3 regions of the Ensifer sp. 2TAB8 genome follow, and region 2 is predicted to be linked to each of the others. Evidence: predicted binding sites of a transcription regulator. Region 2 holds the regulator's gene; each other region holds the start of a gene.
The links. Region 2 encodes LexA, which represses DNA repair genes until DNA is damaged. Its sites were predicted from a motif close to TGTTCNNNNTGTGTTCNG; they were not measured.
Positions count from the first base shown of each region.

Region 1: AB4Z53_RS07220 (ribonuclease T2) is a predicted target of LexA. The motif match lies at 2,366-2,383, and genes of this name have one in related genera.
Region 3: AB4Z53_RS31880 (DNA polymerase IV) is a predicted target of LexA. The motif match lies at 2,491-2,508, and genes of this name have one in related genera.

Region 1 covers NZ_JBFRGB010000002.1:307,024-311,158, forward strand. Annotated here, with positions in the region: gene ettA (energy-dependent translational throttle protein EttA) at 1-1,401, opposite strand, end outside; gene AB4Z53_RS07220 (ribonuclease T2) at 1,570-2,352, opposite strand; gene AB4Z53_RS07225 (alpha/beta fold hydrolase) at 2,538-3,473, shown strand; gene AB4Z53_RS07230 (DMT family transporter) at 3,485-4,135, shown strand, end outside.
Region 2 covers NZ_JBFRGB010000007.1:233,640-237,774, forward strand. Annotated here, with positions in the region: gene AB4Z53_RS14850 (hypothetical protein) at 1-350, opposite strand, end outside; gene AB4Z53_RS14855 (hypothetical protein) at 476-1,108, opposite strand; gene AB4Z53_RS14860 (hypothetical protein) at 1,477-1,728, shown strand; gene lexA (transcriptional repressor LexA) at 1,954-2,679, shown strand; gene AB4Z53_RS14870 (hypothetical protein) at 2,764-3,096, opposite strand; tRNA gene AB4Z53_RS14875 (tRNA-Cys) at 3,480-3,553, shown strand; gene AB4Z53_RS14880 (hypothetical protein) at 3,797-4,135, opposite strand, start outside.
Region 3 covers NZ_JBFRGB010000034.1:5,806-9,940, forward strand. Annotated here, with positions in the region: gene AB4Z53_RS31875 (L,D-transpeptidase family protein) at 1-1,081, opposite strand, end outside; gene AB4Z53_RS31880 (DNA polymerase IV) at 1,189-2,487, opposite strand; gene AB4Z53_RS31885 (hypothetical protein) at 2,656-3,303, opposite strand; gene AB4Z53_RS31890 (DUF3572 domain-containing protein) at 3,300-3,569, opposite strand; gene AB4Z53_RS31895 (response regulator) at 3,726-4,097, shown strand; gene AB4Z53_RS31900 (PleD family two-component system response regulator) at 4,115-4,135, shown strand, end outside.

The DNA.
Region 1 (4,135 bases), on a different contig from region 2:
GTTCGTCGGTTCGTCGAGCAGCAGGACGTTGCCGCCGGCCTTCAGCATCTTGGCGAGGTGAACGCGGTTGCGCTGACCACCCGAGAGGTTGCCGACCTTCTGCTGCTGGTCGCCGCCCTTGAAGTTGAAGGTCGAGCAATAGGCGCGCGAGTTCATCTCGTGCTTGCCGAGCTTGATGACTTCGGCGCCGCCGGAGATTTCTTCCCAGACGGTCTTGTTGCCGTCGAGCGCGTCGCGGCTCTGGTCGACATAGCCGAGATGCACGGTCTCGCCGATGCGGATCGAGCCGCTGTCGGGCTGCTCCTGGCCTGTGATCATGCGGAAGAGCGTCGTCTTACCGGCGCCGTTCGGGCCGATGATGCCGACGATGCCGCCCGGCGGCAGCTTCAGCGACAGGCCGTCGATCAGCAGGCGATCGCCATAGCCCTTGGTAACGCCTTCCATCTCGATGACCACCTGGCCGAGACGTTCGCCGACCGGGATGATGATCTGCGCGTCACCGGGGCGCTGGTTTTCCGCCGCGTTGACCAGTTCGTCATAGGAGCGGATACGCGCCTTGGACTTGGCCTGACGGGCCTTGGGGCTGGATGCGATCCACTCCTGTTCGCGGGCGATCGCCTTCTGGCGGGAAGCCTCTTCGCGGCCTTCCTGCTGCATGCGCTTGGCCTTGGCAACGAGATAGGCCGAGTAGTTGCCTTCGTAGGGAATGCTGCGGCCGCGGTCGAGCTCGAGGATCCAGCCGGTGACGTTGTCGAGGAAGTAGCGGTCGTGGGTGATCATCAGCACGGCGCCCGGATATTCGCGCAGGTGCTTTTCGAGCCAGGCGATCGTTTCGGCGTCGAGGTGGTTGGTCGGTTCGTCGAGCAGCAGCAGGTCCGGCTGCGATAGCAGCAGCTTGCAGAGCGCGACACGGCGTTTTTCACCGCCCGAGAGATTGGTCACTTCCGCGTCGCCCGGCGGGCAGCGCAACGCTTCCATGGCCATTTCGACCTGGCTTTCCAGATCCCAGAGGTTCTGGCTGTCGATGATGTCCTGGAGCTTGGCGCCCTCTTCCGCCGTCTCGTCGGAATAGTTCATCATCAGTTCGTTGTAGCGGTCGACGATCGCCTTCTTCTTGGCAACGCCTTCCATGGCATTTTCGAGCACGGTCTTCGTCGGATCGAGCTGCGGCTCCTGCGGCAGGTAGCCGACCGTCGCACCTTCGGCGACCCAGGCTTCGCCGGTGAATTCCTTGTCGAGGCCGGCCATGATCCTGAGCACCGTCGACTTACCGGCGCCGTTCGGGCCGAGGATACCGATCTTTGCATCCGGGTAGAACGACAGATGAACGTTCTCGAGAACCTTCTTCGCGCCGTAGGACTTATTAAGTCCGGCCATATGATAGATGAACTGACGTGCCATGAGGGAATGCTCCGCAGGGAAAGGAAATTTGCCCGCTATGTAGGCGAATTATAGGAAGGGGGCAATGAGCAAAGGCGTTCGCCCCGGCTTGTCCCCCCAACCTATCCCTTGCGGCTGCCCTGCATCGAAAGCGCTCTCGCGGCCGAAGTACGGTGTCTGCGAGGTCGGTCAGCTGCGCCCGGCCGTATCGGCAATACCCTTGGCGCATTTGAACTCGGTCGGCCCCGCCGCCTGGATCAGCGGCGCCAGGCTCGACGCCTTCAGGACGTCGCCGGTCAGCCCGATCGTCAGCCCGGTGATGACACTGCGGCCCTGAACCGTCTGGCAGCGCATGCGCACCCGATCCCCCGCACCAGCGCCGAAGCTCTGGTCAAAGGCCTGCTTGACCGTCGCCTCGTCGAGCTCGGAACCGATGCGCTGGCGAAACAATGCGCCGACCGCCGAGCGATTGAGCTCCTCCAGCATGCGCAGCTGCACCGAGAAATAGTCGTCGACCGAACCGCTCTGGCAAGTACCGCTCATCAGCCACTGGTGACGGTCGAGCCCGGATTGAACGCCCGGCATGGCGATGAGCAACCGCGCTGCAGTGTCATCGGCCATGGCAAGCTTCGGCAGTTCCAGCCAGCTGCCCTTGCGGTCCTTCGCGCGCACCTCGGCCGCTACACCGCAATAGCTCTTGCGCAGCGGCCAAAGACCATGCAGCGAGAGGTTGGTCGCGTCGAACCGCTCCGCCGTCTGGCTCTCGCATTCCTTGCGCTGCGGCCTCGTTTCGCAGAAGCCCGGCTGCCAGCTCACCGCCAGAACGTACTCCGTGCGGCCGGTCGCGTCTTTGGCGGCTCCTTGATCCGACATTTCCTCGCCGGCAGCAAAGGCAGCCGGCGCAAGAAACAGCGCCAATGCCGCCAGCATTCCTGCCATCGGACCCGATATCGCCTTACAGAAACTAACCATGACATCCTCCTGCGGAAACAAAACAGGAACGAATATCGCTCAAAACGGGAAAATTGCAACTCTTAATTAAGATGAGCGCACATTCGCTTGTGACCTCATGCGCAACGAGCAACAAGCGGCGATTGCCTTTGCCTTGCAAATCGATTTGATATCGGATTGGTCTGTCGTTGTAGCCGGGGGAAATCGTGTTCGGGCAGGTGAAGACACATCAAAGCCCGACCGGAGCCACCTTGAGCTGGCGCCATTTCCCCGCGACCGCCGACGCCCGCGGCATCCTCCTCATTAGCCACGGCCTTGCCGAACACTCAGGCCGCTACGCCCGCTTTGCCGAGGCCATGGCTGCGCACGGCTTCCACGTCTACGCCCACGACCATCGCGGCCACGGTGCGACGCGCGCGCCGGACGCACCGCTCGGCATGTTTTCGAGCCGCGAGGGGCTCGACAAGGTCTTCGCCGATATAAGGGCCATTCACGCAATCGCGACGGGCACCCATCCGGATCTGCCGGTCGTCCTTTTCGGCCATTCCATGGGCGGGCTGATTGCGCTCAACGCTGCCGAGGCCGATCCCGGCCTCTATGACGCGCTCGCCGTCTGGAATTCCAATTTTCGTCCCGGCCTTGCCGGCCGCGGCGGCCAGGTCATCCTGAAGGTCGAGAAGGCGCTGAAGGGTTCTGACGTGCCGAGCCCGCTCCTGACCAAGCTCACCTTCGGCATGTGGGGCGGCGCGATCAAGGATCGCAAGACCGATCTCGACTGGTTGTCGCGCGACGATGCCGAAGTGGCTAAATACGCCGCCGACCCGCTCTGCGGCTTCGATGCCACCGTCTCGCTCTGGCTCGATCTCTTCCGCCTGTCCTTCGGCGGCGCCCGGCCCGACCGGCTGGCGCGGCTTCGGAAAGACCTGCCCATCCACCTCGTCGGCGGCAGCGCCGACCCGTCGACCGAGATGGGCAGTGCCGTCCGCTGGCTCGGCGCCAGGATGAAAGCCGCCGGCCTGAGCAACGTCACCGTCACCGTCTATGACGGCATGCGCCACGAAACCCTGAATGAAATCGGCCGGGAACAGGCGACGGCAGACTTTGCCGCCTGGTGCCTGCGCGCCATCGCAGGCAAGCGCTGACCGGAAATATCATGGCCGACATGTCCCTTCCCAAGATCGCCACGGACTACAACCGCATCTCCTTCGGGCTGACGCTGATGGTGATTGCGGTGCTGCTTTCGCCGCTGATCGACATCTTTGCAAAGCTGGCGATCGCGACCGTGCCCTCGGCCGAAATCACCGCCGTGCGCTTCGTGCTGCAGGTCGTCTTCATCCTGCCGATCGCGCTGGTGCGCGGCAGCCTCTTCGATCTCACCTGGCGCAAGACCGGCCTGCATGCGCTGCGCGGCGGCCTGCTCGTTGTATCGATGCTCTCCTTCATCACCACGCTGAAAGTGATGGAAGTCGCCGATGCGATCGCGATCTTCTTCGTCGAGCCGATCATCTTGACGATCCTCGGCAGCATCTTCCTGAAGGAGACCATCGGCTGGCGGCGTTACACCGCCTGCGGCGTCGGCTTCTTCGGCGCGCTGCTCGTCATCCAGCCGAGCATGCAGGAAGTCGGGCCGATCGCGCTTCTGCCCATCGTCGCCGCCTTCGGCCTTGCCGTATTCCTGCTTGTCACCCGCATGGTCGCGCAGAACGAAGACCCCTGGTCGATGCAGTTCCACGCCGGCGTCTGGGGCGCGCTCTTCTGTCTTGTCCTGCTTTACTTCGGCGACGGCACCGGTTCCGGCATCTTC
Region 2 (4,135 bases):
AAGAGGAATTTGCCGTTCTCGTCTCCGGCGGCGGTCGCCGAAGCGCTCCAGGGATCGCTCTTGTCGAAGCGAAACGTCAGGTCATAGTCCTTGCCGATCTCGAGCGACTTCCAGTCGTCGCTGGCAAAGCTCATGTAGAGTGGCGATTCGGAGCCCTTGGGATAGAAACCCAGGCGCAGCCTGACCCCGCCCTCGAACATCGACGTAATGAAACACGAGCCTTCCATCGACGTGTCGGAAGCAACAATCCAGCCGCCGACCTCCTTCCACTTGATGATCTCGGACTCTTCAGCCGCGGCTGGCCCCGTCACCATCAGACAGCTCATCAACCCGAACAGCAATCTACGCATGCAAAGCCCCCGTTTGCTCGCATTTTGATGGGTCGCCGCGTGACTGTCGAGGGTGGGCGACCCGTACCCACGCAATATTTTAGGAATATTCACCTCTCGCGCGGACCGGTGCTCACGCCAAGGAATTACATGGCGAAGGGATCCTTCGACGACTTGCTCTGCCCGCCGCCCGCAAACGGGTCATTGTTCGGCGCATTGTTGCCGGCGCCCGCAAACGGATCGGCGGCCTCCCCCTGTCCGCCGCTCGGCATCAGCGTGTTCACGGCCTCCTGGCATTTGAACATCTCGCTGACGGCCTTCATCGAATCACGCAGGCTGAGGCTCGCCACCACACGACCTTCGAACGCCAGCGCCAGCGTATTCTTGCGCACGAATTCGGTGAAGAAGTCGGTATTGGAAAAATTGACGACCAGAGCCTTCGAACCCGTGAGGTCCACGCCGAACGCAACGGCCGGCCACTGGCGGCCGCGGTCGAGCTGCAAGGCAACGTCATACTCTCTTTGCGGCTCGATCGATTTCCAGGTGGCATTGCCGATCGAAAGAAACGCCAGGTTCGCCGATCCCTTTGGATAGAAGCCGATACGAAGAATCGCGCCGGCGTCATAGCTCGTCGCCGCGTAGCACGAGCCGCCCAAGGACGGATCGGAACCGACCGTCCAGGCGTTGATCCGCTTCCAGATATTCGAACGGCCCTCTTCAGCAGAGGCCGCTCCGGCCGCCACCAACAGACCGAGAACCGCCAACGACAATCTATGCATGCAACCACCCCACTTTCCCCGCAAAGTTATCGTATTTTTGCAACCTGTCGAGACAATGCGGCGCGATCACAACAGGGATTTGCGCACTCCAACAGGGAGGACATTGACTGGCACAACCGATGCGAATGCGGGTCGGCCGATCGCACCAGGATCAAGGGCCTTGCCGCCGCGCACCTCTGGCGCAAAACGGTCACAGCCTGAACTCAAAGACCTGTTGAACACATGAGAGTGATCGCCAAGTTTGCTGGACTTCGGAACGAAAGCGCGGTTCACATCGTTAACCGCCCCGTAGTCCCACCCTTGCCTCAAAGTGGACGATCACCGTGCTTGCCGCCCTGCTTCTCGCTTCGATAGTCGCATCGCCTAACATGCCTGACGTCAAGCTCAGTGCCGCCACGGTCGATGAACTGCAGACGGACTTCGAAAGCGCCGTACCCTGCCACCAGATTGATGGACGCAACGTGTGGAAGGGCGCCATTGCGTTCTACATCCAGTCGTTCGTCTATGACGGCGACACGCCCGTGGCAACCGATGCGGCGGACGCGGTGCTTCCCGAAGACAACAGCGCCGAGACGGTGAAGGAATTCGAAGACGCCTGCGCCGCCACGCAGCCGGCCTGACCCTCGCCATCAGAACGCTCGCGATTCGCCCGATGCGGTCCAATGCGGCCGTTGCCGGCCACACAATCATCACCCAAACCCGCTTTGCTCCCGTAAAAGTGACCAATCAGCACGCGCAGTCGCGCCAATTGACTGAATTCACGGAATTTTAGGCACTTGCAGAACACATATGGAACAGATAGTGTCTGTTCTTGATTTGTTTCACGCCTTCTGGAGCGACGTGCCATGCTGACCCGCAAGCAACAGGAATTGCTTCTGTTCATTCACGAACGCATGAAGGAGTCGGGCGTCCCGCCGTCATTCGATGAGATGAAGGATGCGCTCGACCTGGCGTCGAAGTCCGGCATCCACCGTCTGATTACCGCGCTCGAAGAACGCGGGTTCATTCGCCGTCTTCCGAACCGGGCCCGCGCGCTCGAGGTCATCAAGCTTCCGGAAGCCTACGCGTCCAGCCAGCAGCAGCCGCGTCGCGGCTTCTCGCCGAGCGTGATCGAGGGAAGCCTCGGCAAGCCGCCGGCGGCAGCCCCTGCCGCACCACCGAAGCCGGCGCCGGTGGCCGAAAACACATCAGTTTCCGTGCCGGTCATGGGCCGCATCGCTGCCGGTGTGCCGATCTCGGCGATCCAGAACAACACGCACGACATCACCGTTCCGCTCGACATGATCGGCAACGGCGAACACTACGCCCTCGAAGTCAAGGGCGACTCGATGATCGAAGCCGGCATCTTCGACGGCGACACCGTGATCATCCGAAATGGCAATACCGCCAACCCCGGCGATATCATCGTGGCGCTCGTGGATGACGAGGAAGCGACGCTGAAGCGATTCCGACGCAAGGGCGCATCGATTGCGCTTGAGGCCGCAAACCCTGCCTACGAGACACGGATCTTCGGGCCTGATCGTGTGAAGATCCAGGGCAAGCTCGTTGGGCTGATCCGCCGCTACCATTGACCTCCAGAAAAAATCGGCACTCTGAAGAGCCTCGCTGCCGCTTGGGGTAGCGAGGCTCTTCTTGTTTATCCGATAACGCGCCGCTTACTCGTGGATGGTGTATTCACCGAGTTCGCAAAGGTCCTGCGTATCTTCGGTCGTATCAAGGCCCGAGTCCTCTTCGAATTCGAAGCGCATGTCGTACTTGCAGACATCCCGACCGTCAGCGATGGTGATCTCCATGTTCTCGCCGGGGTTCAGAACCTGCCGGCCGAATACATCGTCTTCCCACTCGTTGACGCCCACCGGCGACGTGTAGAAGTTAGTCAGAACTGCATTTGTGTTGTTCTTCAGCTTGAAAACCAGGTCCTCTGCCCGCGCCTCGAATGTGGTCGCAGCAAAGAGGGCCAAGGCCGTCAGGACAAGTTTCGTTTTCATATAAGCCATTGCCTCCGCTTGATGATGACGGACGCTATCGATGCGGCTGATGTCAGCGGAGTCATCGTTCCCCCTCTACCGATTTCACCGAAGCGATAAGATCCGCAGGGGATTTAGAAGACGTGGCTTGTGCGGGCGTGTGGCACGCCTGAGCGAAAGCTCCCAGGTGTCTCAACCCGGAGTAAGCTGAGGAAGGCAATCGTTCCGACCTCCTCTTGAAGCATTGCTGCACGCTGGGCAGGAGCAATCGACATTGCCAGACGTTCTGCCTGTGGAAAGCGCCCGAACCGCAAATTCGCTTTGTGCTTTTTCCGAAAATGCCTCTTGCGGATTTTCTGCAATCATTCTAAATCCCCGCCAACGCTCGGTTATCCGAGCCGTGAGGCCTCGTGGCGGAGTGGTGACGCAGAGGACTGCAAATCCTTGTACCCCGGTTCAATTCCGGGCGAGGCCTCCAAATACATTCACCAATATAATCAATATGTTGCAGTCGTCGCGAAGCGGAAAAACACCGCTTCCGCGTAACGCGATGTTGCTACGAGATTCCCTTGCTTTCCCTGCACTTCCACGCGGCGACGGCGGATCCATACGACATGAAATGCGACATGTTCACAGCGAATCCTGAGCCAGAAACCCGCTCACCAGCTGCAGGTGCTTGAACCCCGCTTCTCCTTCGCGCCGCCTACGAACACGTCGCAGGTCACTGTCTCTGCGGAAGGCTGTCATAGCGCCCTCCGGGCCGCCCTGTGAGCGTCCATGAGGGTCGCGACGGGATCGGTCGCTGCCACTTCATCGCCTTCTGCAAGAAGCGCTCGTCCCTCACATCGATCTCGGCGAGCGCGATTCTGACGACAATCTCGCCGATCTTTTCGAGGCTCAGCACGTACTCCCGATGCTGTCTGCCGCCCCTAAAGAGGCGCGGCCCCTTGTCGAACTTGGACGTGGCGCGGAAAGAGCTCCCACACACCAAACCCTTCAAAGAACGCATAAATCCGTCGACGACGTATTTCGACATCGTGGCCAACAAAACATAGTCGTG
Region 3 (4,135 bases), on a different contig from region 2:
CGAGCGTGCGCTGTATGCCGTTATAGGCGAACGGATCGGCCTCCATGGAAATGCCGAGGCGCTTCTTCATCGAGTTGGGCAGGTGGTTTTCAAGCGAAACGCCGAACCATTTGCCTTCGGCGCCCTGTTCTTCTTTGTGGCGAAACTGCAGGAAATGTGTCCCAAGAGCCTCTTCCGGCTTGTCGATCGTAAGACCTGCTTCGAAGAGCGGCTTGAACCCTTGCCGCACGAGGATCTTGCCGTTCTGTGGGGGCGTGCGGCCAGCCTGGTGCAGGAGCTTGTCGGTCAACTCTGGCGTCAGCTTGCCGTCGCTCTCGAGGCCTTCGCTCGTCTGGAAGGCGCGGAGCGCTGCGATCGTTGCTGGACCTGCATGGCCGTCGATCGTGCCCGGCGCGTATCCGAGGAACTCCAGCGACATCTGGATCTCGCGCATCGTATCCCGCGCGTCGCTGCGCGTGATCAGGATACGGATCGGTTCCGCCATGGATTTGGTAGTCGCGGCCGCTCCGCCCGTCGGCTCGGTCATGGCAACTTCGACCGGCGTGTCGCCGGCCTGGCTGATCGCCGGTCTGAGCGGCACATCGGAGAGCGGCGGCTGGAGATCGATCGGGGCCGGTCGAAAGAGGAGCGCGCTTTTGATCTCCGTGGGCGTGATCTGCCGATCCGAGATCAACACATGCACGCCGCGCTCGGTCATCTTGTAGAGAGAGGCGGCAAAGGCGCTCGGCAGACGCACGCAGCCGTGCGACGCGGGGTAATCGGGTACGTGGTTGGAGCCGTGCAGCGCGATACCCGACCAGGTGAGACGCTGCATGAAGGGCATCGGCGCATTCGAATAGATGTTCGATTTATGGTGACGCCGCTTCTCCAGGATCGAGAAGATACCGGTCGGGGTCGCGTGGCCGGCCTTCCCGGTCGACACGGGTGATGTCGCAATCACGGCGTCGCCGTCATAGACGACGAGCGATTGCTGGTCTTTCGAGACGATGATCTGTAGCGGCCCGCGACTGCCTGCAAACCCGGTGGCCGGTGACAAAAGCAGAGCAACGACGCTGGCGGTGAGAGCGAAACGCGATACCATACACTCAACCCGACACGTGACTTGGCGAACGAGCCTATCGGGCAATCTTTAAGGAATTCATCCAGACCGCGTGTGGGCCAGATCAAGGTTGCGTGATCGCGGTGTGTCTATGTCGAGGGGTCACGTTTCCGGTTGCCGAAGGTATAGCCGGTCTCGACTGTGGCCTTTCCGAACTTGTCGCGCAGCCTGTTCATGGCGTCTTCGGCCGCCGCCCGGCGGGTTGCGGCCGGATCGACGAGATCGGGCGGGTCTGCAAGGTCGGGGGCCGAGAGATCGCTGACGCCGATGCCGATCAGCCGATACTTCGTGCCGTCAGCCTCTTTCTCCAGGAGCTGCAGTCCCGTGCGGAAAATGCGGTCGGCGAGCCGGGTGGGGCTGTCCAGGCGCCGGTTGCGGGTACGGATCTTGAAGTCGGCCGTCTTCAGTTTCAAGACGACGGTCTGGCCGGCAAGATCCGACTTTCGCAGCCGATGGGCCACCTGCTCGCTGAGACGCCTAAGATGCACGACAAGGTCGTCATAGCGCGCAATGTCGTCGTTGAAGGTCGTCTCTGCTGAAACGCTCTTGGCCTCGCCGTCGATTTCCACAGCCCGCTCGTCGAGCCCGCGCGACAGGCGAAAGAGCCGCTGCCCCATGGTGCCGTAGCGCCGCATGAGATCGGCTTCCTCCATGGTTCGCAATTGCCCGATCGTGCGCACGCCGTCGCGCTCCAGCGTGGCGGCAAAGGCTTTGCCGACGCCCCAGATCATGGTGACCGGTTTCTCCTTCAGGAACTCGAGTGCCTCGGCCTGACCGATGACGGAAAAGCCGCGTGGCTTCTGTAGGTCGGAGGCGACCTTGGCGAGGAACTTGCAATAGGAGAGGCCAACGGACACGGTGATGCCGATCTCCTGCTCGACGCGTCGGGCGAAGCGCGCGAGCGTGCGTGCCGGAGGATCGTGATGCAGGCGCTCGGTGCCCTTGAGCTCAAGAAAGGCCTCGTCGATCGACAGCGGCTGCACCAGCGGCGTCAACTCCTGCATCAGCGTCCGCACTTCGCGGCCGACGCGTGCATATTTCTCCATGTTCGGCTTGATGACCACGGCTTGCGGGCAGGCTTCCAGTGCCTTGAACATCGGCATTGCCGAGCGCACGCCGTGAATGCGGGCAATGTAGCAGGCGGTGGACACCACGCCGCGTTTGCCGCCGCCGATGATCACCGGCTTGTCGGCCAGTTCCGGATCGTCGCGTTTCTCGATCGAAGCATAGAAGGCGTCACAATCGATATGCGCTAAGGTCAGATCGTAAAGTTCGCTGTGGCGCAGCAGGCGCGGGCTGCCGCAGGCCGTGCAGCGCCGTACGCTAGCAGCCTGTTCCTTGAGGCAGTCGCGGCAGAAGCCTGGAGATTGAGCAGCGCTGTCGGGCATATCGGGAACAAATATTGAACATCGCGACCTTACGCTCTACGCTAGCGAGTCTCAAGGGAGGCCCGGTTGGAAAACACACCGCAATTATTGGCGTTGGCAGAGATCGCCGGGTGGGCTTCGAGCCGTGCCGGCGCGACTGGCTTTTGCGCGACGATCGATCGCCGCCGGCTAGCCTCCAAGATGTGCGCGAATGGCGGCCGCCGCTTCTGGCCAGTCGGCCACGGCGCGGATGCTGGCGTCCGGCTTTGGGGCGAGCGCGCGAAACTCCGCGTTAACCATCAGGTTGATCAGCAGGCAGGATGGCGCGTGGTGCTGGACCGACTGCAGGTTGCGAAGAATGTCATCTATGAAGACCAGCGGAACCGTGCGACCACCGTGCAACTTTTGGACGATCGGTCCCTTGGGTTCCTCCGACGCAAGCAGCGGGTAGGGAAGGCCAAGTCGGTCGAGCAGGGCACGGCGGACCGCGGCATGGTGCGGTGGCATGGCGGTCAGGAAAACGATATCCGCGTCCTGCGACAGAGCGGCCAACGTGTCGGCGACCCGTTCGGCTGGTGTCTGCCAGCGATCCTGCGACCCGTAGAACGAATCGAGCAGCGCCTTGACCTCGGCCTCGGCCAACGGTTGTTCGTTTGCAAGATCGACGATGTTTCCGGTCAGGCGAAAGGACCGGGGCAGCAAAGCGTGGCCGCAGCTTTGGAGGAAAGCTTTGAACGGATTGATGAATTCGAGCACGACTTCATCGACGTCGCTGACGATCAGCGGGCGCTCTTGAAGCCGGATGCGCTCGTCTGTGGCGGCGCCTGGCACGCTCAATCCTCAAAACCCGAATGGCCCGACAGCGCCGCATGGGCGCGCACGACATCCTCCGGCGCCGTGCCGGTCGCCTGGCAGAATGCAATCAGCGTCGGCTCGTGGTCCATGAGAAAAGCGATGAGGCCACCCATGAAGCCGGGTTCGGCGATGGCATTGCGCAAGGCGGTAGGGTCGGTGCCTGTCAGCGCCAGGAAACGAGACAGAAGCTCCGGCTCGCCGGCGAGCCAGGCAAGGATGTCGATGGCGATTTCGTCAGCGCTCTTCAATGCTTCGTTCCCGTATGGTTTTTACGTGCGGAGTTACCTATTTTTCAACCAAATCGGCCTATCTCTGAAGTTGAGGAAATGGGTCGAGTCGTCGACTCTGCAAGTTAAATGTCCTGAGGCGACTTGCAAGGTGACGATGGACAGCAAGGGATCGACATGCCCAAACAGGTAATGATTGTTGAGGACAACGAGCTGAACATGAAGCTGTTCCGCGACCTGATTGAGGCTTCCGGCTATGCGACGATCCAGACGCGCAACGGCATGGAGGCGCTTGAGCTCGCGCGCAAGCATCGGCCGGATCTCATCCTGATGGATATTCAGCTACCGGAAGTATCCGGACTTGAAGTGACGAAATGGCTGAAGGAGGACGATGAATTGCACGTCATCCCGGTCATCGCCGTCACGGCATTTGCAATGAAGGGAGATGAGGAGCGGATTCGCCAAGGCGGATGCGAAGCCTATGTTTCCAAACCGATTTCTGTACCGAAGTTCATTGAAACGATCAAAACCTACCTGGGCGATGCCTGAGCGGCGGGAAAATTGATATGACTGCGCGTATTCTTGTC